Cohaesibacter sp. ES.047: one gene and its partner. The protein of the gene in region 1 interacts with the protein of each later gene in a pairwise test. Links are inferred from orthologs where the notes say so. Each region holds a gene or a part of one and is shown on either strand. Other genes may lie near its edges.

What was found.
Region 2: the proteins of CPH65_RS04090 (region 1) and def interact in binary tests that used the Escherichia coli proteins (3 or more experiments, as listed by UniProt). The link is inferred for Cohaesibacter sp. ES.047 from one-to-one orthologs.

Annotation. Positions count from the first base shown.
Region 1 is NZ_LT907844.1:903,510-914,951, reverse strand. Bases 539-3,520 are described here. They hold CPH65_RS04090 (aspartate-semialdehyde dehydrogenase), read right to left. Parts: upstream 2,561-3,520; coding sequence 1,517-2,560; downstream 539-1,516. Other genes in these bases: argC (N-acetyl-gamma-glutamyl-phosphate reductase), read left to right, coding at 3,466-3,520; CPH65_RS04085 (hypothetical protein), read left to right, coding at 3,042-3,314; CPH65_RS04095 (carbonic anhydrase), read left to right, coding at 784-1,425; CPH65_RS04100 (threonine/serine dehydratase), read left to right, coding at 539-586. Outside these bases: more of CPH65_RS04100, read left to right, coding at 1-538; more of argC, read left to right, coding at 3,521-4,422; leuD (3-isopropylmalate dehydratase small subunit), read left to right, coding at 4,443-5,048; leuB (3-isopropylmalate dehydrogenase), read left to right, coding at 5,456-6,562; CPH65_RS04060 (hypothetical protein), read left to right, coding at 6,830-7,447; CPH65_RS04055 (NAD-glutamate dehydrogenase), read left to right, coding at 7,721-11,442.
Region 2 is NZ_LT907844.1:2,295,217-2,306,642, reverse strand. What follows is about bases 8,461-11,426. They hold def (peptide deformylase), read right to left. Parts: upstream 10,225-11,426; coding sequence 9,697-10,224; downstream 8,461-9,696. Other genes in these bases: CPH65_RS10475 (DNA recombination protein RmuC), read left to right, coding at 10,378-11,426; fmt (methionyl-tRNA formyltransferase), read right to left, coding at 8,689-9,618; truA (tRNA pseudouridine(38-40) synthase TruA), read right to left, coding at 8,461-8,676. Outside these bases: CPH65_RS10530 (L,D-transpeptidase family protein), read right to left, coding at 1-747; CPH65_RS10525 (methyl-accepting chemotaxis protein), read left to right, coding at 1,480-2,892; dapD (2,3,4,5-tetrahydropyridine-2,6-dicarboxylate N-succinyltransferase), read left to right, coding at 3,127-3,981; CPH65_RS10515 (MerR family transcriptional regulator), read left to right, coding at 4,155-4,583; CPH65_RS10510 (carboxymuconolactone decarboxylase family protein), read left to right, coding at 4,528-4,965; CPH65_RS10505 (DUF805 domain-containing protein), read left to right, coding at 5,111-5,608; dapE (succinyl-diaminopimelate desuccinylase), read left to right, coding at 5,985-7,160; CPH65_RS10495 (hypothetical protein), read left to right, coding at 7,262-7,834; more of truA, read right to left, coding at 7,882-8,460. UniProt on the Escherichia coli protein: Removes the formyl group from the N-terminal Met of newly synthesized proteins. Requires at least a dipeptide for an efficient rate of reaction. N-terminal L-methionine is a prerequisite for activity but the enzyme has broad specificity at other positions.

The DNA of each region.
Region 1 (11,442 bases):
TGCCGATGCCCTCGAGCTTTGCACCACCTATCAGCAGGAAAGCGGCGCGATTGGCCTTCATGCCTACGACAGCTTCCACACCATTTGCGGACAAGGCACCCTCGGCCTCGAGCTGGATGAGCAGATGGGCGCGAACCTTCCCGACACTTTGCTGGTCGCGGTTGGTGGCGGCGGCCTGATTTCCGGCATCGCAAGCTGGTTTGCTGATCGGGTCAAAATCATCGGGGTCGAACCGGAGAATGCCTCAGCCCTCGCCACCGCCCTCACCCAAGGAAAGCCTGTTGATGTGCCTGTCAGTGGTGTTGCGGCCGACTCCCTTGGCGCAAAACGCACCGGCGATCTGGTCTTTAGCATCGCGAGCGAAACAGTGGACGGCATGATACGGCTCCCCGATGACGCCATCCTCAAGGCGCAGGCCGCGCTCTGGAGCGATTACCGCCTTGCCACAGAAGCCGGCGGTGCCACAGCCTTTGCGGCTCTGATGAGCGGTGCTTACAAACCGGCGAAAGGGGAAAGGGTCGGGGTGATCCTGTGCGGTGCCAATGTCGAGCTCAACAAGCTGGCAGACCTCTCCAATCAGGTCTGAGGCATCCCCTCAGGCCCTCTCTTGTGGCTCTCCGCCTGTTTGGAATGCGCAAATGATGCTATTTTGAGCACTTGGTGATATCAACTTGATATCAAACTCTCTGCCGCAGTGCAGCATAAAGCCTTGAAATTTATCCCAATCCGAGCGACATCAGATGTTGGGAATAGAAAAACAAGACAGAGAGACAAGAGGTTTCAATGGTTCAACTGCCAGAAAGACTTTTGAAGGGCTACGACAACTTCAAATCCGGACGCTTTGAAATCGAACGCGGGCGCTATGAAAAACTTGCCGACACCGGGCAGAGTCCAAGGATCATGCTGGTTGGTTGTTGCGACAGTCGCGCCGCGCCGGAAACCATTTTCGATGTGGGCCCCGGCGAGATTTTCGTGATGCGCAACGTTGCCAACCTTGTCCCCCACGCGACATCGCAAGACATGGGTGTCCATGGCACAACCGCAGCCCTCGAATTCGCGGTCAATGGCCTCCATGTCGACCATATCGTGGTGATGGGGCATGGCCGTTGCGGCGGTGTTAAGGCCTATATTCAGGACGATTCCGAACCTCTCTCCAAGGGGGATTTCATCGGCAAATGGTCCGCCCAGCTTCAGGGCGCCGACAATCCGATCCGTTACAAATCGCTCAACCGACCGGAGCTTGATCATTGCGGCCTACTCGAGCGGTCCTCGGTGATCCTTTCGCTCGAAAACCTCTATTCCTTCGATTTCGTCAAGGATGGGATCGCACGCAAGGCATTGTCCCTGCATGGCTGCTGGTTCGACATCTCAACCGGAGAGCTGGAATATTACGACGAGGAACAAGGCACCTTTTCCAAAGTGTGAGCCGCGTTTTATTCGCATCACAACGAGCATAAAAAAGCCGGTCTGGGAGCCTTCCAGACCGGCTTTTTCACATCAGCTCAAACCCCGGCGATCAGCCTTCGGAGCGCGGCTTGATCAGCCCCTTGTTGACCAGAGCCTCGGCAATCTGAACGGTGTTCAGAGCAGCGCCCTTGCGCAGGTTGTCAGAGACAACCCAGATATTGAGGCCATTGTCGATCGTCGAATCCTCACGGATACGCGAAATATAGGTCGCATCTTCGCCAGCCGCATCGACCGGCGTGATATAGCCGCCGTCTTCATGCTTGTCGACAACCAGACATCCCGGTGCTTCGCGCAGAATATTGGTCGCTTCTTCAGCAGAAATCGGATTTTCAAATTCGATATTCACTGCTTCCGCATGAGACACGAACACCGGCACACGCACAGCCGTACACGTCACCTTGATCTTCGGATCGAGTATTTTCTTGGTTTCGACGACGACTTTCCATTCTTCCTTGGTGGAGCCGTCATCCATGAATTTATCGATATGCGGGATCACGTTGAACGCGATGCGTTTTGGAAACTTATTGGCCTCGACCGGATCCGTGACAAACACCGCGCGGGTCTGGGTGAACAGCTCGTCCATCGCATCCTTGCCAGCGCCGGAAACGGACTGATAGGTGGAGACAACGACGCGCTTGATGGTCGCGGCATCATGCAGCGGCTTCAGCGCAACCAGCAACTGCGCGGTCGAGCAGTTCGGGTTGGCGATGATGTTGATGCGGTCTTTTTTCTTGGCCCACTCTTCAAGCACATGAGCGTTGACTTCCGGCACGATCAGCGGAATGCGCTCGTCATAGCGCCACTGGGAGCTGTTATCGACAACGACGCAGCCCATTGCGGCAATCTTGGGCGCCCATTCGGCAGACAGCGATCCACCGGCAGACATCAGGCAGAAATCGGTGTCGGAAAAATCATAATGATCCAGCACCTTGCATTTCAGCGTTTTGTCACCGTAGGACACTTCCCTGCCCTTGGACCGGCTGGATGCCAGCGCAACAACCTCATCGGCGGGGAAACCGCGCTCGGCGAGAATATCCATCATCTCGCGGCCAACATTTCCCGTTGCCCCGACGACTGCGACTTTATAACCCATTGTATGTGATCTCCTGATCTCGGCTCCCCCAAGCACCGCCATCGTTCGCTTTCGCTCCGACACGCGGCTTCGCTCCCCTCACAACCCTGGGGGAAGCGATCAGGGAGCAAGAGGGGCTTAAATCTTGGTGGTAGTAGTGGATGGTGTCAGTGTGACCAGGCCAGCAGCCGATGCACCGGTCGTGCGACCAATGATCGAAGTCTTCAGGATGGCTGCAACAGCAAAGGTCATCTTTAGCACATCTAAAGGCAAGGACTGCCTAACCCTCTCGGTTCCAAAGCATCAGCCCGACACCTGAAAATATCTGTGACAAGGCAGCTTTCTGGGTTGGTTTTTTGATCGAAGCGTGCGGGCAAGTCAAGACAAATCCGCAATTCCTGCTCAACTAAAGCACCACTCCACCCCGATGGACACACCATGGCCTTCGTTTTTCTTCGTATATACTTGAAAGCAGTCGAATTTCCGGGTTAAAGAAACAACCATGGCAGATGATCACAACCAGACACCGCAAACACGCCAAGACGCCCGGCAGAAAGAGGCCGAGCAGGTGCTCCGGCGTGTCGAGATGGAAGGCGAAGCCATCGGGATGTCCTCCTTTGCCCGCACGGCCAACAAGGCCAAGGATCATTTCGCCGCTGGCGATACCGATGCGGATGACCCAATTGAGAAATGGGGTACACGGATCGGGCGCGGCGCGGGAGCGATCTTTGCGATTATCCTCGTTATCTGGCTGGTTGATCATTTCACCCGATGACAAAACCGCCCCTTTGCTGTAATCAGAGGCCCAATTCTGGAAACAGAGCCGATACACACAGCGGCTCGGATCCTGACAACCAAGCAAGTTCACAGACAAGTTCACAGGCAAGTTCACAGGCAAGTTCACAGGCAAGTTCACAGGCAAGTTCATGAGCGCAAAAATCTTCATCGATGGCGAAGTCGGCACCACGGGACTACAGATCCGGAACCGCCTTGAGGGCCGCGACGATCTTCAATTCCTGCGCCTGCCGGAAAATCTGCGCAAGGATGCAGAGGCCCGCGCCCAGATGCTGAACGAGGCTGACATCGCCATTCTGTGCCTGCCCGACGCAGCAGCCATCGAGGCCGTTAGCCTCATTGAGAACCGTGACACCCGCGTCATCGATGCCTCCACCGCGCACCGGACCGCCAAGGGCTGGGCTTACGGTTTTGCTGAAATGGCCCCCGGACAGCGCGCCGCCATCGCCAGCGCCAAGCGGGTCGCCAACCCGGGCTGTTATCCGCAAGGCTACATCGCGATCATGCGTCCACTCGTGGAAGCAGGCCTCGTCCCGGCCACCTTCCCGGCTACGCTGAATGCCATTTCGGGCTATTCGGGCGGCGGCAAGGGCATGATCGGTGAGTATGAGCGCGAAGAAAATCCCGTTGATGTGCCCTTCTGGCCCTATGGCCTCAGCCTTGGCCACAAGCATGTGCCCGAAATGACCGCCTTTGCAGGTCTCGAACACCCCCCTGTTTTCCAGCCGGCCGTCGGCAAATATGCGCAAGGCATGATAGACGCCATTCCGCTCAATCTGTGGGCGCTCGACAAGAACCCGAGCCTTGCCGATCTGCATGCCTGCCTGTCAGACCGCTACGCGGACGAAATCTTCGTCAAGGTCGCGCCGCTGGAGACAGCAGGCAAGCTCGAGGCGATCACGCCGGAGCGCCTCAATGGCACCAATTCACTTCATATTCATGTCCATGGCAATGACGAGACCGGACAGGCCGTCCTGTTCGCCGTCTATGACAATCTGGGCAAGGGCGCGTCGGGCGCGGCCATCCAGAATATGAACATCATGATGGGAATCGACGAGACCACGGGTCTCACCGTCGCTTCGCTTTAACCTGAAGGACCGCATAGAGAATGGAAAAGTTCACGACCCTGACCGCCGTCGCGGCACCGATGCCCCTGATCAACATCGACACCGATATGATCATTCCCAAGCAGTTTCTCAAAACCATCAAGCGCTCGGGACTTGGCGTCAATCTGTTCCACGAAATGCGGTTTGAAGAGGATGGTTCCGAGAACAAGGACTTCGTCCTCAACCAGAACGCCTACCGCAACGCCGAAATTCTTGTTGCCGGTGACAACTTCGGCTGCGGCTCCTCCCGCGAGCATGCGCCCTGGGCCCTGAAAGACTTCGGCATCAAGTGCATCATCTCCACGAGCTTTGCCGACATCTTCTATAACAACTCCTTCAAGAACGGCATTCTGCCGATCATCGTCAGCGAAGAAAATCACGCCAAACTGATGGACGACGCCTCGCGCGGCTCCAACGCCACCCTGACCATCGACCTTGAAAATCAGGTCATTAAGGGCCCGGACGGCGGCGAAATCAGCTTTGAGCTTGATCCCTTCAAGAAAAAATGCCTGATCGAAGGTCTCGATGACATCGGGCTGTCGATGGCAAAAATCGACAATGTGCAAAAGTTCGAAGACAAGATGGCCAACGATCGCCCTTGGGTCTAGGTGTTTTGCTCCGCAAAACACACCAGAAGGCGCCACAGGCCGAGGCTTCGCAGCGACAGGTGCATTTTTCAGCACGCTGAAAAATCACCGAAAGCCTGACGCCTAGCGCGTCGCAAGACGCGCGGCGGTCTCGCCACTTGAGCTGACCATGCAGCGACAGGTATCTTTCTCAAAGAGAAAGTACCGAAAGCCTGAAGAGAGTTGAACGAGCGCCCTTATCAATCAGCCAGACCAACCGGTCTGGCTTTTTCATATCAACTGACCGTCTCAACCCTTTGATTGACTGCTTGGCCCTTGCATTCCACCGGCTTGAGTATTAATCGACTGGTCAGCGATCTCTTTCTTTTCGATCCATGCGCAACAGGCGCGGATCGACACGACTTGTTACCTAAACTGGAATCCTAATCATGTCCCATAAGCTCTTTCTTCTGCCCGGCGACGGCATCGGCCCTGAAATCATGAACGAAGTAAAGCTGATCATCGACTGGATGAACAGCAATGTCGACGTCACCTTCGAATGCGATGAAGGTCTGGTGGGCGGCTGTGCCTATGACGCCCATGGCGTCGCGATCTCCGAAGAAGACATGGCCAAGGCCATCACCTCCGACGCGGTTATTTTCGGCGCCGTTGGTGGTCCCAAATGGGCCGATGTTGCGTATGAAGCGCGGCCTGAAGCAGGCCTTCTGCGTCTGCGCAAGGATCTGGGCCTGTTCGCCAACCTGCGTCCGGCCCTGTGCTATCCGGCCCTTGCAGAAAGCTCTGCCCTCAAAAGGGAACTGGTCGAAGGCCTCGACATTCTCATCGTGCGCGAGCTGACCGGCGGTGTTTATTTCGGCGAGCCGAAAGAGATCGTCACGCTGGAAAACGGCGAACAGCGCGCCGTCGACACCCAGATCTACACCACCTCCGAGATCAAGCGCATCGCCCGCGTTGCCTTCGAGCTGGCCAAAACCCGCTCCAATCGCGTCGCATCCGCCGAGAAGCACAATGTAATGCGCTCCGGTGTGCTGTGGAAACAGGTGGTCAGCAAGATCGCTGCCGAGGAATATCCCGGCACCCCGCTCGAACATGTGCTGGCCGACAATTGCGCCATGCAGCTTGTGCGCAATCCCAAGCAGTATGATGTCATCGTCTGTGACAACCTGTTCGGCGACATCCTCTCCGACGTCGCGGCCATGCTGACCGGCTCGCTTGGCATGTTGCCATCCGCATCCCTTGGTGCACCGGACGTGGTCACCGGCAAGCGCAAAGCCATGTACGAGCCCGTACACGGATCCGCACCGGACATCGCTGGCAAGGGCGCAGCCAACCCGATCGCCATGATTGCCAGCTTCTCCATGGCTCTTCGCTACAGCTTCGAAATGATCAAGGAAGCCGAAATGGTCGATACCGCCATCGCCAACGTGTTGGAAAAAGGCCTCAGAACTGGCGACATCGCCAAGGCCGGCGACACCGTCGTCTCCACCAAGGAAATGGGCGCTGCGGTGATCGCCGAACTGAATGCCCTGAAATAAGGGCAAGGCTGAAATCATCATCAGCCCCTTTGAAATGCATAAAAGCCGGATGGATCCCATCCGGCTTTTTTCGTCTGTTCCGGCTGCGATAGGACCAGAAAGAGACAAACACTTCGATTGTTTGATTGAACGAAAGCGTCGCCTGTGTTCCCTTGATTGCAGAAAATGATTGCAGAAAAATGCACCTTGGTCTCACCGATTGCCAGCCCGTAAAGGCGGGCATCCTCAGACCACAAGGAACCAAGGCTGGCCGGAAGGGGTCTCACAATGACGCTGCTAACACGTTTGGTCGGTCTCTCTATCCTTGCCTGCCTGTCCCTGCTACCGGTCCAGCGCGCACAAGCACAGAACGTGAGCGACCTGCAACTCTGCATCTGGGCCTGCCTGTCCAACTCCCCCGGAGCAGCAAGCCAGCAATATAATACCTGCGTCGAGAGGCGATGCAGCGAAGTGTCCGACGAGATCCCCTCTTCCCCCCAAAAAGGCTGGTCCTTCACCCGTCTCGCACCCAACGATCCACCCTATCTTGACGGGGCAGCGGTAAACGCCGATGCGACCGATGGGCGGCTGGGTCTGAGCTACATTTGCGGGCGAGATGGTGCCAGCTATCTGAGCTTCGCAGGAACGATGGTTGATGGCTTGCGCCTCAAAGTGGCACAACAACAGCCTGTCTGGATGCGGATTGACAGACATCCAGGTTTCAAGGCCAGCTTTGGCGAGTATGAAGGCGCGCTGATCTCGTCGAAGATCTCTCCCCGATCGAAATTTATGGCGCAAATGCACAAGGGCACTCAGCTCAGCATCCGTATCGGCAACGATTCGGTTCGAATCATGCTCTCCGGATCGTCTCGCGCTCTGGGAAAATCGCTTGATTATTGCAACTAACCAGCGGATGCGTCAGGCGCTGCGTAAGCAATTGGACCAAGTCACGGCAATTTCAGGGAAATTTCAGAGCATGTCGCCATATCGTGACTTTTCACTGCCACACCCGTGCCCTACGATCATTGTAAAAATACGCAAAGCATTTGGCTTCTCTTTACTCAATTTGCCCTACTCTATTCTTTCCGACACAGAAGGTGGCAGGAATCCGGCTCATAAGGGCAGCAACTCACGACAAAGCGAAGCAGACAAAGATCAGGCTCGCTTGGAGGAAATGGCATGGCAGCGGAAAAGGACACCGGACACGAAAAACGGATGGCAGAGGCAAAGGCCCTTGCCGCCAAGAACAGCGAACTGGAAGCGGAGTTTCTCGAGCGGTTTTTTGCCATGGGCGACAAGGAAGATCTGTCGCGTTATTCGGCAACCGAAATCGCAGCGATCACACACCATTCCTTCGAGCGTTTTGCGGCCAGTTTCGACGGCAAGCATCGTGTCGAGTTGACCGATCCAACTTTCGCCAAAGACAAGAATGCCCTGCTCAACCAGATCACGGTTATCGAGCTGCACAATATCAACAAGCCCTTCCTTGTCGACTCGATCATGGGCGAGTTGCAGAATGCTGGCCTTGAAATTCATCTCGTGCTGCATCCGGTTCTTAATCTTGAACGCTCGGAAAAAGGCGAGCTGGTCGGCCTCTTTGACCGGCTAGACGTCCAGACCAATCCGAAAATCCGCCGCGAAAGCCTTATCCATGTCCACGTCTCGCGTCTGTCGAGCGAGGAAAGCCGCGCCGAACTGCTCGGCAACATCGACAAGCTGCTGGATGATGTCGATTCGGTCGTCGACGACTGGAAATCGATGTTGCTCCGCCTTGAGGAAACCATCGCCATCTACAAGATCACTCCGCCGCCCCTGCAGCAGGACGAGATCGACGAGACGGTGGAATTTCTACGCTGGCTGGTGAACAACAACTTCACGCTGCTTGGCATGCGCGAATATGCCTTTGACGGCTCCACCGAGGAAGGCGAACTCACACGCAGTCAGCGCCCCGGCCTGGGCCTCCTGCGCGACCCCGACGTCCGCGTCTTGCGCCGCGGCGACCAGATGGTCACCATGACACCGGAGATCAAGGAATTCCTGATGCGTCCGGAACCGTTGATCATCACCAAGGCCAACGTCAAGACCAACGTTCACCGCCGCACCTACATGGACTATATCGGCATCAAGCTTTACGGCGATCATGGTGAGTTGACCGGTGAGTTGCGCATCGTGGGCCTGTTCACCTCCACAGCCTACAACCGTTCGGCAACCAACATCCCCTTCCTGCGCCGCAAGGTGAAAAACACCCTTGAGGCCGCCGCCGTCGACCCGTCCGGCCATTCGGGCAAGGCTCTGCTGAACGTGCTTGAGGGCTATCCCCGCGACGAACTGTTTCAGGTTGATATGGAAACACTCCTGACCAACAGTCAGGAAATCCTGCGCCTGCACCAAAGACCACGCGTGCGCATCCTTTCGCGCGTCGACAAGTTCGACCGCTTCGTCTCGATCCTCGTCTATGTGCCGCGCGACCGCTACAACACGTCCATCCGCGTGCGCATCGGCGACTATCTGCACAAGGTCTATGATGGCCGCCTGTCGGCGGTCTATCCGGATTTCCCGGACGGACCTCTGGCCCGCGTCCATTTCATCATCGGCCGCTCGGAAGGCAAAACACCGAACCCATCTCGCACCGAGCTTGAAAATGCCGTCAATACCATTGTTCGCACATGGGCCGACGGTCTGATGCAGGCGGTGCGCGACACCCATAAGCTGAGCAAGGCATCGACGCTGATCAATCGCTATTGTGAAGCCTTCTCCTATGCTTACCGCGATACGTTCGAGCCGGAAATCGCCCTGCATGATATTTCGATCATGGAAGGGATGACCGGTTCAACCTCCACAGCGATCCAGTTCTACCGCAAGGAAGATCAGAACGAAAAGCATCGGATCACCCTGAAGATTTTCCATAAGGATACGCCGATTCCGCTGTCCGAGCGCGTGCCGATCCTTGAGAATATGGGTTTCCGGGTGATCGACGAACGCTCCTACGACGTCACACCGCTCGATGGCGAGAGCACCTACTGGATGCACGACATGGACATCGAGCGCGCCACTGGCGAGCCGATCGACATCAAAGCTCTGGCAGACAAGCTGCATGACTGTTTCCTTGCAGTCTGGAATGGCAACGCCGAGAATGATGGCTACAACCGGCTGACCATCGCGGCGGGCCTGCCGTGGCGCGACATCACGATCCTGCGCACCATCTCTCGCTATCTGCGCCAGATCCGCATCCCCTATGATCAGGACTACATGTGGGATACCCTCAACAGCTATCCCGATCTCGCGGCTATTCTGGTTGACCTCTTCCATGCCCGCTTCGATCCCGATCACAAGAAGCGCGAGGCGGAATGCACACGTCTTGAAAATGGCATCCTGACCGCATTGGAGCAGGTGGCCAACCTTGACGATGACCGCATCCTGCGCAAATTCCTGACTGTCATCAGGGCATCCTTGCGCACCAATTTCTACCAGCGCATGGAGAATGGCGACTTCAAACCGGGCTTGTCCGTCAAGCTCGACCCGCGCGCCATTGATGACATGCCTGAACCCAAGCCGTTCCGTGAGATCTTCGTCTATAGCCCGCGGGTCGAAGGCCTTCACCTGCGCTTTGGCATGGTCGCTCGTGGTGGCCTGAGGTGGTCGGACCGGCCGCAGGACTTCCGCACCGAGGTGCTTGGTCTGGTCAAGGCCCAGCAGGTCAAAAACGCGGTGATCGTGCCCGTCGGATCCAAGGGCGGCTTCGTGCCCAAGCACCTGCCCACCGAGGGCGGCCGGGAAGCCTTCATGGCCGAAGGCATCACCTGCTACAAGCTGTTCATTTCGTCTCTGCTCGACGTCACCGACAATCTCGATGGTCAGGAAACCCTGCCGCCACTTGATGTCATCCGCCACGACGAGGATGATCCCTACCTGGTGGTCGCAGCCGACAAGGGCACGGCAACCTTTTCCGATATCGCCAACTCGATCTCCGAGGACCGCGAATACTGGCTTGGCGATGCTTTCGCCTCGGGTGGCTCGGCCGGGTATGACCACAAGAAGATGGGCATCACCGCGCGCGGCGCATGGGAGGCGGTCAAGCGCCACTTCCGCGAAATGGATCGTGACATCCAGACCGAGCCCTTCACCGTGGTGGGTGTCGGCGATATGTCCGGCGATGTCTTTGGCAACGGCATGCTGCTGTCCAAAGAAACAAGGCTCATCGCTGCCTTTGACCATCGCGATATCTTTATCGATCCCGATCCGGACCCAGAAACCAGCTGGGAAGAACGCAAACGCGTGTTCGATCTGGGCCGCTCCTCCTGGCGCGACTATGACGAAAAGCTGATCTCGAAAGGCGGCGGCATCTTCTCGCGCAAGGAAAAATCCATCAAGCTGAGTAAGGAAATCCAGACTGTCCTTGGCATGAAGAAGGCGAGCGTGACGCCGCAAGAGCTGATGAAGGCCATCCTCATGGCACCAGCCGATCTGCTCTGGTTCGGCGGCATCGGCACCTATATCCGCGCCTCGAGCGAATCCGATGCGGATGCCGATGATCGCGCCAACGACGCCATTCGCGTCACGCCCAAAGACCTGCGCGTCAAGGTGTTGGGCGAAGGCGCTAACCTTGGGGTGACCCAGCGCGCTCGCATCGAGTTCAACCATCTGGGTGGCCGCAGCAACTCCGATGCCATCGACAATTCCGCCGGCGTCAACAGTTCGGACATGGAAGTCAACATAAAGATCGCTCTGGGCACTGCGGTGCGCGAACAGCGTTTGGACATCAAGGCCCGCAACAAGCTCTTGGCATCAATGACGGACAATGTCGCCAACCTTGTTCTGCGCAACAACTACCTGCAGACCCTGTCCATCTCGCTCACCGAACGCCGGGCGATGGAAGACTTCGGCTATCAGATCCGCCTGAT
Region 2 (11,426 bases), 1.4 Mb from region 1 along the record:
CTTGACAACATTGCCCCTAGCCTGACGCGTGATGAAGATACGCAAGGGCTTGTCACTGTGCTTCACGGCTTCGAGCTGATTGAGATAGCGCGCGACCTGATGCGCCGTGGTGTCACGCACCGGGTGCTCATTGAGCAAGGAAATCTTGCCGAGCGCTTCTATTGGTTCGGGCGTTGCTGCAACAGAGGTGACTTGTGCCGCGAGATCATCGACCTCACGAGGCTGAAACAGGTTGGCATGTTCGATTGGTTCGGGCACCGCCTCACGATTGGCGATGATCACGTGAGCGCCGCGCTCGGTGATCGAAAACAGCTGTTTTGCGAACCCGCCAGGCAGGCGAACACAGCCATGCGATGCCGGATAGCCGGGCACGGAATTGGACTGATGCAGAGCGATACCCGACCACGTCAGGCGCTGCATATAGGGCATCGGAGCGCTGTTGTAGAGATTGGAGTAATGACGTCGCCGTTTTTCGAGGATGGAAAAGATACCCGTCGGCGTGGTGTGGCCGCGCTTGCCGGTGGAAACCCGCGAGGTCGCGATTTCTTCGGTGCCTCTGAAGACCCGAGCGCGTTGATCCTTGCGGGATATAATGATCTGGATTGGCAATTCGTATTCGGGGGTCAGCGCCAAAGTATTCACGGGCGATGCAGGCAAGGCTCCCAACATCTGCTCATTGGCCTGTGACAAACCGGTCGTCGCCAGAAGCAAACCGCCTACCAGGCACAGGTATGCCGATTTATTCATTTCACGTTCCCCTCACGCTTCAAACGCCAATGTGCAATATGCTTCCAAAAATAATAAAACAATACTGCACCACTATATCTATTCCGACTTTCCAGACAAGTCGATTTGAAATCTTCGGCACCCGAGACCGGTCACTTTCCAGTCATCACGACCGAACGACTTACCGCATAACTGTCGATCACCGCAAAACACCGACGCTTTGACGAGGTTTTTACGCATTGCACCGAAAGATGACTCACCAACCGGAGCAACCCCGTCACGAAAGCCTAGAGTGACTCAAATGGATGAAGCGCTTCTTAACGACCTGCAACGGCGGCCCCTGTGACCCCGTTTCTTGGGCTTGGCAAAGTCGCGCGTGAGGCTCTGCAAGCATAAACGGTCATCTGGCATGCTGTCGAATGCACTCTTACTTTCACTTTACGCCAACTAAGTTTTCGTTGAAGAAGCAAATTAATATTACACGGTTTTATATAGGTATCTGTAATTGAAACCTTTTTTTTATTTTTTCGGCGGAAGATCTGCGTGAAGCAGTTCATTTTTCTGCCTGCATTTCCTATTTTCATGCGCAGAGGCATTCATGGCCAACAAAATTACGCCACCTTGCTTTGAACGCCGCGTTTCGGATAGCAAAAGTCTGGTCGGCAAAACCGATACACGCGACAGGTTCGGCGACAGTCAGAGATGCCGGGTACAACCGACTGAATGCCATCTTCCAAGAGAAAGCCGCGCCCTATGACCCGTTTGTCCTCTCTTTCTTGTGCGCGGCTTCTGGCCATTGGCGTCCTTGTGCTGCTGAGCGCTGGCATTGGCCTCGACCTTCTGGGTCTTCGAACTGCTGCACTTGGTCTGTTCGTTGTCTCTGGCCTTGCCATGGCCGTGCAACTGCTTCTGTGTCTGAAAGCCGAACGGGCAATCAATAATGTTGCGAACGTGGCGCAGGCGCTGGGCTCTGGTGAGCTGGAAGCACGCGCCGATGAGGCGCTCGAAACCGGTTCGCTCGGCCTGCTTGCGGTTGCCATCAACTATCAGGCCGACCGCTTCGACACCTTCATGCGGGAAGCGGTGGCATCAACCAATGCGATGTCGCGCAACAAGTATTATCGCCGTATCCAGCTTATCGGCATGCCCGGGGCATTCCATGCCTATTCGGAACAGATCAACGACGCGATCATCCGCGTTCAGACACGGATTGAAGACTTTGCTGAAAAGACCGGTCATTTCGAGGAAGCCACCAAGACAATCGCGAGCTATCTCTCGGAAGCCGGCACCCAGATGAACCAGACAGCGACGAACATGACCCGGAGTGCATCGAGCACCAATGAACGCGCCAGCATTGTTGCATCAGCCAGCCACGAAACCTCTGTCAATGTTCAGACGGTCTCGGCGGCCGTCGAGGAACTGAGTGCAAGTTCGGTTGAGATCGGATCCCAGATCGAGCGTTCCGCGAAGGTTGCTGCAGATGCAGTTGCGGAAGTGCGCGAGGGCGAAATGAAGATCAATGATCTGTCAGAGGCCGCTGAAACCATCGGGCATGTGGTCGAACTGATCTCTGCGATTGCGGAACAGACCAACCTTCTTGCTCTCAATGCAACCATTGAATCCGCGCGCGCCGGCGAAGCGGGCAAAGGCTTTGCGGTCGTAGCTGGCGAGGTCAAGGAACTGGCAGGACAAACAAGCAAGGCGATTGGCGAAATTACCGAACAGATTCATCGGATCCAGTCGGCGACCAGTCTTGCCGTTGCCGCTTTTGGCAATGTGTCCACCACAATTCATGAGATCGAGGACATCACCTCGGCGGTTGCCGCAGCAGCCGAAGAGCAGAATGCTGCAACAACCGAGATTGCCCGCAATATCGAGGAAGCCCACACGGGCACCTCCGAAGTGGCCAGAAACATCGGCGAAGTGACGACGGATGCGGAGCAAACGGGCGAAGCGGCAACCTTCGTGCTCACGTCGGCTGAACGCATGTCGCGGGATGCCGCCACCCTGCAAAAAGAGGTGACCGACTTCATTCTCAGCCTCCGTCGCGGGCCACTGGATCGGCGCGAAGTCGATGACCCGGCATACTCCGGGTCCGACCGCCGACAGGCTGGACGCGCGATACAGCAGACCTTCGAGCAACCGGCACAGAAGCTGGCCAGTTAGGCACGATCCAGACGCCTTTCAGACAGCATACAGGGGCGGTCCCAGCGGCCACCCCTGTTTCGTTTTGCACTCCTTTTTGCGGTTCAAGTGGTGTTGGGCCAGCAGGCGCACTTTTCTGCTTTTTTGGTGATTGACTTCACCGGCGGGGTGCTTATGGTTTGCGCCACAGTTCCAGCGGCCAAGGCCGCGAGACATGCGCAATCGAACACCCCAGACAAGCTGAAAGCGAGAGACATGACCCAGTACGATCTGCCTGCGCTCAAGAGCATCATTGAAGCGAGCTTTGACGCACGCGATACCGTCAATTCCGACACAACCGGCGAAATCCGCGATGCTGTCGAGGCCGCCCTGCACCTGATGGATCATGGCGACGCCCGTGTGGCCGAGAAGAACTCCGACGGAGAGTGGATCGTCAATCAATGGCTGAAAAAGGCCGTGTTGCTTTCCTTCCGGCTCAATGCGATGGAAGTGATCAAGGGTGGTCCGGGCAATGCCAGCTGGTGGGACAAGGTTCCTTCCAAATTCGATGGATGGGGTGCGAGCGAGTTTGAACAGGCAGGGTTCCGCGCCGTTCCCAATTGCATCGTTCGCCGCTCCGCCTTCATCGGCAAGGGTGTGGTGTTGATGCCGTCCTTCGTCAACCTTGGTGCCTATGTTGATGATGGCACGATGATCGACACATGGGCGACGGTCGGCTCCTGCGCACAGATCGGCAAGAATGTTCATATCTCTGGCGGGGCTGGCATTGGCGGCGTTCTCGAGCCGCTGCAGGCCGGTCCGGTGATCATCGAAGACAACTGCTTCATCGGGGCGCGTGCCGAAGTGGCCGAAGGCGTCATTGTGCGCGAAGGCTCGGTGCTCTCCATGGGTGTCTATCTTGGTGCGTCCACCAAGATCATCGACCGCAGCACGGGTGAAATCTTCATGGGCGAAGTGCCGCCCTACTCCGTGGTTGTTTCCGGCACCATGCCCGGCAAGCATCTGCCCGATGGCGCGCAGGGACCAAGCCTTTATTGCGCCGTTATCGTCAAGCGCGTTGACGAGCGCACCCGGTCCAAAACGTCGATCAACGACCTGTTGCGCGACTGATCCGCAGCGGAACAAAGCTTGATTTCATCCCGCCCGATCCAATCGGGCGGGATTTTTTTGTTCTGAAGGGCCATCAGCCCGTTTGAAATAATCGACCATTTTCATTCTTTTGCTCTTGACCTAGAGTGCACTCGAACATCTAGCCTCCCTTATGTCGAACAGGAGTTGGTCCTTTGAAAATCGGTGATCTTGCTGCCAAGACGGGTTTGTCCGTCCATACCATCCGCTACTACGAAAAAATCGGGCTTTTGCCAGATGCGCATCGCGATGCGGGCGGGCGGCGTCAATATGGCATGGAGATCACCAACTGGTTGACCTTTCTCAAGCATCTCAAGACCACCGGGATGGGAATTTCCCGCATGGTCCGCTATGCGCGGTTGAGAGCAGAGGGTCCGCACACCGCTACCGAACGCCGCCAGATGCTGGAGGACCAGAGAGCGGACGTACAGACCCAGATCAGAAGACTGCAAGAGACCCTGCCTGTGCTCGACAAGAAAATCGCAATCTATCTCGATATGGAAAATGCCCATATCATGGAGGCATCGAATGACCGAAGCACAAAGCAAATCCCCCGTGTCCAACCCGCAAGCGAGCGCCCTTGAGCGTGGCCGCGCCTATTGCGCAAAATATCACCCTCATCTTGAAGCCGCGCTTTCCGAACGCTATGACGCGAAAGTGCCCGACTTCTCAGAAAGCCTGATCGAGTGGGCCTATGGCCGACATTATTCAAGACCCGGACTTGATGCGAAAACCCGCCAGTTGGCGACAATCGCCGCCCTAACAGCCCTTGGTGGGCAGACGGAGCCACAGCTCAGGATCAACATCGAGCACAGTCTCGCTGCTGGCTGTTCAGAACAGGAGATCCTTGAAATCATCTGGCAAATGTCTGTCTATGGCGGTTTGCCTGCTGCGATCAATGGCTTGAATGTCGCGCTTGAGTTCTTCTCCCAGACACAGGAAGAAGGGATGGCGCCGGAGGAATGATTGACGCCCGGTTCGGAATAATGCCTACTATCCGCGGAAGGCTTGCGGCAAGTCATAGTGCGCCGTTTGCATCGCGATCAGAGTGAGCTTGACGCGGACAGGCAAAACCGAACTGGCCAGCGAACAGACCACCCAAGGAGATGTCATGACCATCGAACGCTTGTTGTTTGACAGCCAGGGACAAATTGGCCGCAAGCAATTCTGGTTTGCTCATCTTTTGCTCTTCCCTCTGGAAATCGGGGCGGCTTTTCTGTTTCGTGTGCATGATAATTTCCTTTGCCAAATGGACCCTGCCCAGACACTGGGCAAGGTCTATTACGGTGCGCTCGGCGTGATGGCTGCTACCTTTTTCTTCATGTGGTATTGCGTGGTCATCAAACGGCTGAGAGACCGCGGGCGCGGCCATGTCAGCTTCTTTGCCTATGCGATCCCGATCCTTGCCACCCTCAGCGCTCTTGCGCCGCACTTTCCCCTCTCGTGCAGCGTCGGCATTGAGACACGGGGCATTTATCTGCTAGCCATCCTGCCCTTCTGGCTGGTCTATTTCATCGATCTGGGGATTGTCTCAAATACCAACAGAGCGCCGGTCGATGAGACCGCGGAGCATACGCCCGAGCACTCGAGCCATCCCGGCAAGGCCTGATGGCATAACTTTTCAACCAATGCCGCTTCGTTTCGTTCAAGAGCGGTGGAAAGTGGATTGAAGGCGGCGCCAACCTTGCCTAATGTGACGCCGTACTATTTGTTGCAACCCGGAAAAGATGATCCTGTTTTCCCGTGTTCTTCCCCGCTCGTCTGATCATGACCGCATGTCGCCCTCCCGACCCGGAGCAATTCGTGTGTCCGCGCCGCGTTGTGCATCAGGCTGTGCATCGAACCTGTGCCCACCTCACGCAAAGGACTGCATGAGACCCGCACGACATCCTTGAAGCAAAGGCACAGTCCAGACTGCCTGCTGAGCAGGCGTCGACACCGGATCCCTCTGATCGGACCGTGCCCAGACGAAAGCAAGCCGCGCCATGACCAAAGCCCCGACCGCTCTGGATATCACCCAGAAACTCGTTCAATGCCCCAGTGTCACGCCCAAGGAAGCCGGCGCGCTGGCTTATCTCGATGCCCTGTTGAGCCCCGAGGGGTTTCAGGTGGATCGTCCGGTCTTCACAGACAAGGACACCCCGGACATCGAGAATCTATTCGCCAAAATATCCGGCGGAGAGGGTCCGCACCTGACCTTTGCCGGTCATGCGGATGTGGTCCCCACCGGCGATGAAAGCCAGTGGTCCGTGCCGCCCTTTGCCGGCGAGGTGAAGGATGGCCAGCTTTATGGTCGCGGCACCTCGGACATGAAGGGCGGTATCGGCGCGTTCATCGCAGCGGTGCTGAAATATATCGAATTGCATGGCGAGCCGAACGGAACGATTTCCCTTCTGATCACCGGCGACGAAGAAGGCCCGGCGGTCAATGGCACCATCAAGCTGCTGAAATGGGCTGCAGATCGTGGCGAGTGCTTCAGCGATGCCATTGTCGGGGAGCCAACCAACCCGGATGCGATGGGCGATGCCATCAAGATCGGGCGGCGCGGCAGCCAGTCCGGGACGTTGACGGTCATCGGCCAGCAGGGCCATGTGGCCTATCCGCATCTGGCGCACAATCCGGTGCCTGTTCTGGGCAAGATCGTCTCCTACTTGAGCTCGGCCATCCTCGATCATGGCACCGATCATTTTCAGCCGACCAACCTTGAGTTCATCTCGGTCGACGTTGGCAACGAGACCTGGAACCTCATTCCCAAGACCGCGACAGCCCGCTTCAATGTGCGCTACAACGATCTTTGGGATCCGGAGATGATTGCCGAGCTCGTTCTGACGCGCGCCAAGGAGAGCCTGCCCTCAACCGATTTCCATGTTGTTGTCGAAATGGAGCCGGCCATCAGTCAGGCCTTCCTGACGAAGTCGGAAAAACTGATCAAGGGCTTCAGTGCTGCGGTGGCCAAGGTGACCGGCAGAACGCCCGAACACTCGACCGATGGCGGCACGTCGGACGCCCGTTTCATCAAGGACTATTGTCCGGTGATCGAATTCGGCCTTGTCGGCAAGACCATGCACATGATCGACGAACATATCGCTCTCAAAGATCTGCAGACATTGTCCGATGTTTACTATGAATTCCTGATGCAGTATTTCCCACCACAAAGATAAGCATCTGGCGATTGCCATTCTGGCGGGGTCGGCTATGCTGGCCCCGCTTTTCTATCGCCCATCGCACACTGCAGCCGCAAACGCAGCTTCAACGGAGCCTCATGGCCTACATCCTCTTTCATCTCGAGCTCGTCTGGGCCTTTGTGCGCGGCGACGAGGAAGCGCTCTACAAGATCGATGCCACGGTGCGCGGCGTCCTACTTTCGTTTCTCGCCATCGTCATCACCGAACCGATCAATCTTCTCTACACGGTGCTGTTCGGCGACGTTGACAACATGCTGATATTCAGCGAAGGCGGGCTCGGCCTCTGGATCGCCAACACCTTGCTCGACTGGGGTCTGGGGCCAGTAGTGCTCTATCTGATTTGCCGGTTCTTTGGCTTCAGAGATCGCTTCATCCCGCTCATTGTCAGCTACAACTGGCTCAGTGTCATTGTCCTGTTGCTCACCCTTGTGCCCGGGGCAATTGTCACCTCGGGGCTTGGCGGTCCGGGGATGGCCGTGCTCATCATGCTCGGGATCATCCTCTTTGCGCTGTGGATTTCCTATCGCCTGTTCAGCTTCGTGCTGGAGTGTCCCGGATCGATGGCGCTGGCGCTGGCGGTCTTGCTGATGGTCGCCAATGTTGCCGCAACCGTCATGCTGTTCCAGCACTCGGCTAGTACCGCGATGTAATGGCAGCGATACCGATCTGGCGGCGTCTCTGGCCACATCTCTGGCGATTAGGCCTTCTGGTGGCCTTCCCATGGCGCTTCTGGGATCAGATAGTCCCGATCCTGAGGGTAATCGACTCGGGTCAGATAGAGGCCATCGGGTGGAGCGACAGGTCCACAGGCGCGGCGATCGCGGGCATCGAGAATCTCGGTGATCCAGCCGACCGGCTTGCGCTCGGCCCCCACCTCGACCAGAGATCCGACGAAGGACCGGATCTGGTTGTGCAGGAAAGAGCGCGACATGGCATGCAGATAGACCCATTCGCCTTCCCGGCTCACCTTGAGGCTTTCCATCGTCCGCCATGGGCTCTTGGCCTGACAGGCGGTTGCGCGGAAGGTGGTGAAGTCGAAATGGCCGATCAGTTGATCCGCCCCCTTTTGCATCAGGTCGATATCAATCGGATAGCTATATTGCCAGGCACGTCCGATCTCGAAGGTAAGCGGCGCACGGCGATTGCAGATGCGATAGCGGTAGTAGCGCTTGGAGGCGAGAAAGCGGCTGTCGAATTCTTCGGTGACCTTCCAGCTGTCGAGGATGGCGACACCCGTTTCCTTGAGGAAATGATTGAGCGCTTCGCGGATCTTGTGACTGTGCCAGTCCCGCTCCAGATCGAAATGCGCCACCTGACCGAGCGCATGAACGCCCGTATCGGTCCGCCCGGCACCGAACACCGTGACCGCCTCACCGGTGAACTTTAGCAGCGACTTTTCAATCAGCCCCATGACACTGGGGGCATTGTTCTGCCGTTGCCAGCCCGAAAAGGGCCGGCCGTCATATTCGATGAGAAGCTTGAAGCGTGGCATTCTATCTCTTCGTCATGCAATGACGTCGCCGACCGAAAGGTCTGCTCCGCGCTGGAAATCCTCGGCCTTCATGGCACCTTTGCCAGCCCGTTGCAATTCGATAAGGCGCACGGCCCCGTCTCCGCAGGCGACCGTCATGGCTCCGTCGAGCAGTGTGCCAGCCTCACCAGCCCCATCAGATAGCTCGGAGCGCAGGATCTTGACCCGCTGCGCCTTGCCGCGGATGGTCATTTCGCACCACGCGCCGGGGAAGGGCGAAAGCCCGCGGATCTTGTTGTGCACCTCATTGGCCGGCTGAGAGAAGTCGATGCGGCTCTCGGCCTTGTCGATCTTTTTCGCGTAGGTCACGCCCTCTTCGGCCTGAGGTCTGGACGTAAGGCCCCCGTGCGACAGGGCCCCAAGAGCCCGGACCATCAGATCTGCCCCAAGCACCATCATGCGGTCGTGCAGATCCTCGGCGGTCATTGTGTCGGTGATGGGAATGGTCTCTGACATGGCGACATCGCCGGTGTCGAGCCCTTCGTCCATACGCATGACCTGAACGCCGGTCTCGGCATCTCCGGACATGATGGCCCGCTGGATCGGAGCGGCGCCCCGCCAGCGCGGCAGCAACGAGCCATGCAGATTGAGGCAGCCCTCTTCTGTCGCCTCCAAAATGGCTTTGGGTAGCAGGAGGCCATAGGCAACGACGACGGCGACATCGGCCTCAAGGGCGCGGAATTTTTCCTGCTCTTCTTCGGATTTGAGCGAGGTCGGCGTAAAAACCGGCAGGCCAAGACGCTCGGCCGCCTGATGGACGGGAGACTTGCGCTCTTCCATGCCGCGTCCGGCGGGCCGTGGTGGCTGGCTGTAGACTGCGACAACCTCGTGGCCCCGCCCGACGATTTCCATCAGGGTCGGAACGGAGAAATCCGGGGTGCCCATAAAGATGACGCGGAGCATGGCTAATCCTTGCGGTGATTGTGGTGCGGACGGCAGAAAGCCAGACGAGAGCCAGACTAGAGCCAGACTAGAGCCAGACTAGAGAATGCCCTGCTTGTCTTTCTGCTTGGCGAGTTTGGTGAATTTCTTGATCACACGGTCGCGGCGCAGCCTGGAGATATAGTCGATGAAGAGCGCACCATTGAGGTGGTCGAATTCATGCTGGGCGCACGTGGCATCAAGCCCTTCGCAGAGCATTTCCTGCTCCTTGCCGAATTGATCCAGAAACCGGAATTTCACCGATGCCGGTCGCTCCACCTCAGCGTAATAGTCGGGGATCGACAGACAGCCCTCTTCATAGGTGCTCAGATCGTCCGATTGCCAGAGAATTTCCGGGTTGATCATACAGATCGGATTCTTGTCATCATCGCCCTTGCCGCAATCCATGGTGAAGATGCGACGAGGCACACCAACCTGTATGCCCGCCAGACCGATGCCCGGGGCTTTGTACATGGTTTCAAACATGTTTTCGACAAGGCGACGCAGATCATCATCCACGCGCTCGACCGGAGCGGACTGCTCGCGCAGCATGGGATCCGGCAATGTAACTATATCCAGAAGTGCCATGGGAGGTGATGTAAGGGTTCGGGGTCGCAGCGTCAATCACAATCGGCACAAATCTGGCCAACCAAGCGGGCGTCTCAACAAGAGACGGTAGACCGTGCGAGCCCCTGTTCTCATTTTGTTTCCCCCTTTTCCGAATCAATCTATAGTCGCGCCATGAATGACATCGTGATCACCATCGGCCAACATGGCCTGACGACCTTTGAAATCCTGATCGGTGCGATTGCCCTGCTCGGATTGCTGCTGGTCTGGCTTCTGATCTCGCAGAACCGCCAAAGCGGTACGCGTGAGCAGGAGCTCTATGAAGCACAGGAACAGGCCAGAGCGCAAAGGGCGCAAGTCGAGGAATTGACGCGCCTGCAGGCGGAGATGACCGGTCGGATGCAGACCATGGCGGAGATTTTCTCCACCCGCCAGTCCGAGATGGCGCAATCCCTGACCAACCGTATGGACGGCATGGGGCATCGCTTGACCCAGACCGTGTCCAAAAGCCTGACGGATGGCCAAAAAGCAACGGGCGATAATCTGCGAGCGCTGCATGAGCGGCTGGCTGTGATCGATAAAGCGCAAGGCAACATCACCGAGCTATCGGGCCGGGTGGTCGAGTTGCAGCAGATCCTTGCCAACAAGCAAACGCGCGGCACATTTGGTCAGGGCCGGATGGAGGCGATCATCGAGGATGCGCTGCCCAAGCACGCCTTTGATTTCCAATATACCCTTTCCAACAAAAACCGACCCGATTGCGTCATTCATATTCCCAATGACAATGCGGTGCTGGTGATCGATGCAAAGTTTCCGCTCGAAGGCTGGACCGCGGTCAAGGAGGCTCATAATCCGGACGAGGACAAGGCGGCACGGACGCGCTTCCGCAATGATGTGAAGAAACACATCAAGGACATTTCCGAGCGCTATTTCATTCCCGGTGAAACGCAGGACACCGCCTTCATGTTCGTGCCCTCCGAGAGCCTTTTTGCCGATCTGCACGAGCAGTTTGACGATGTCGTGCAGCTTGCCCACCGGACGCGTGTGGTCATCGTCTCGCCGTCCCTTCTGACGCTGTCCATTCAGGTGGTACAATCGGTTCTGAAGGATGCCCGCATGCGGGAGCAGGCCCACATCATCCAGCGCGAGGTCGCCTTGCTGATGGAAGACGTCATGCGCCTTGATGATCGGGTATCCAAGCTGCAAAGCCATTTTGGCCAGAC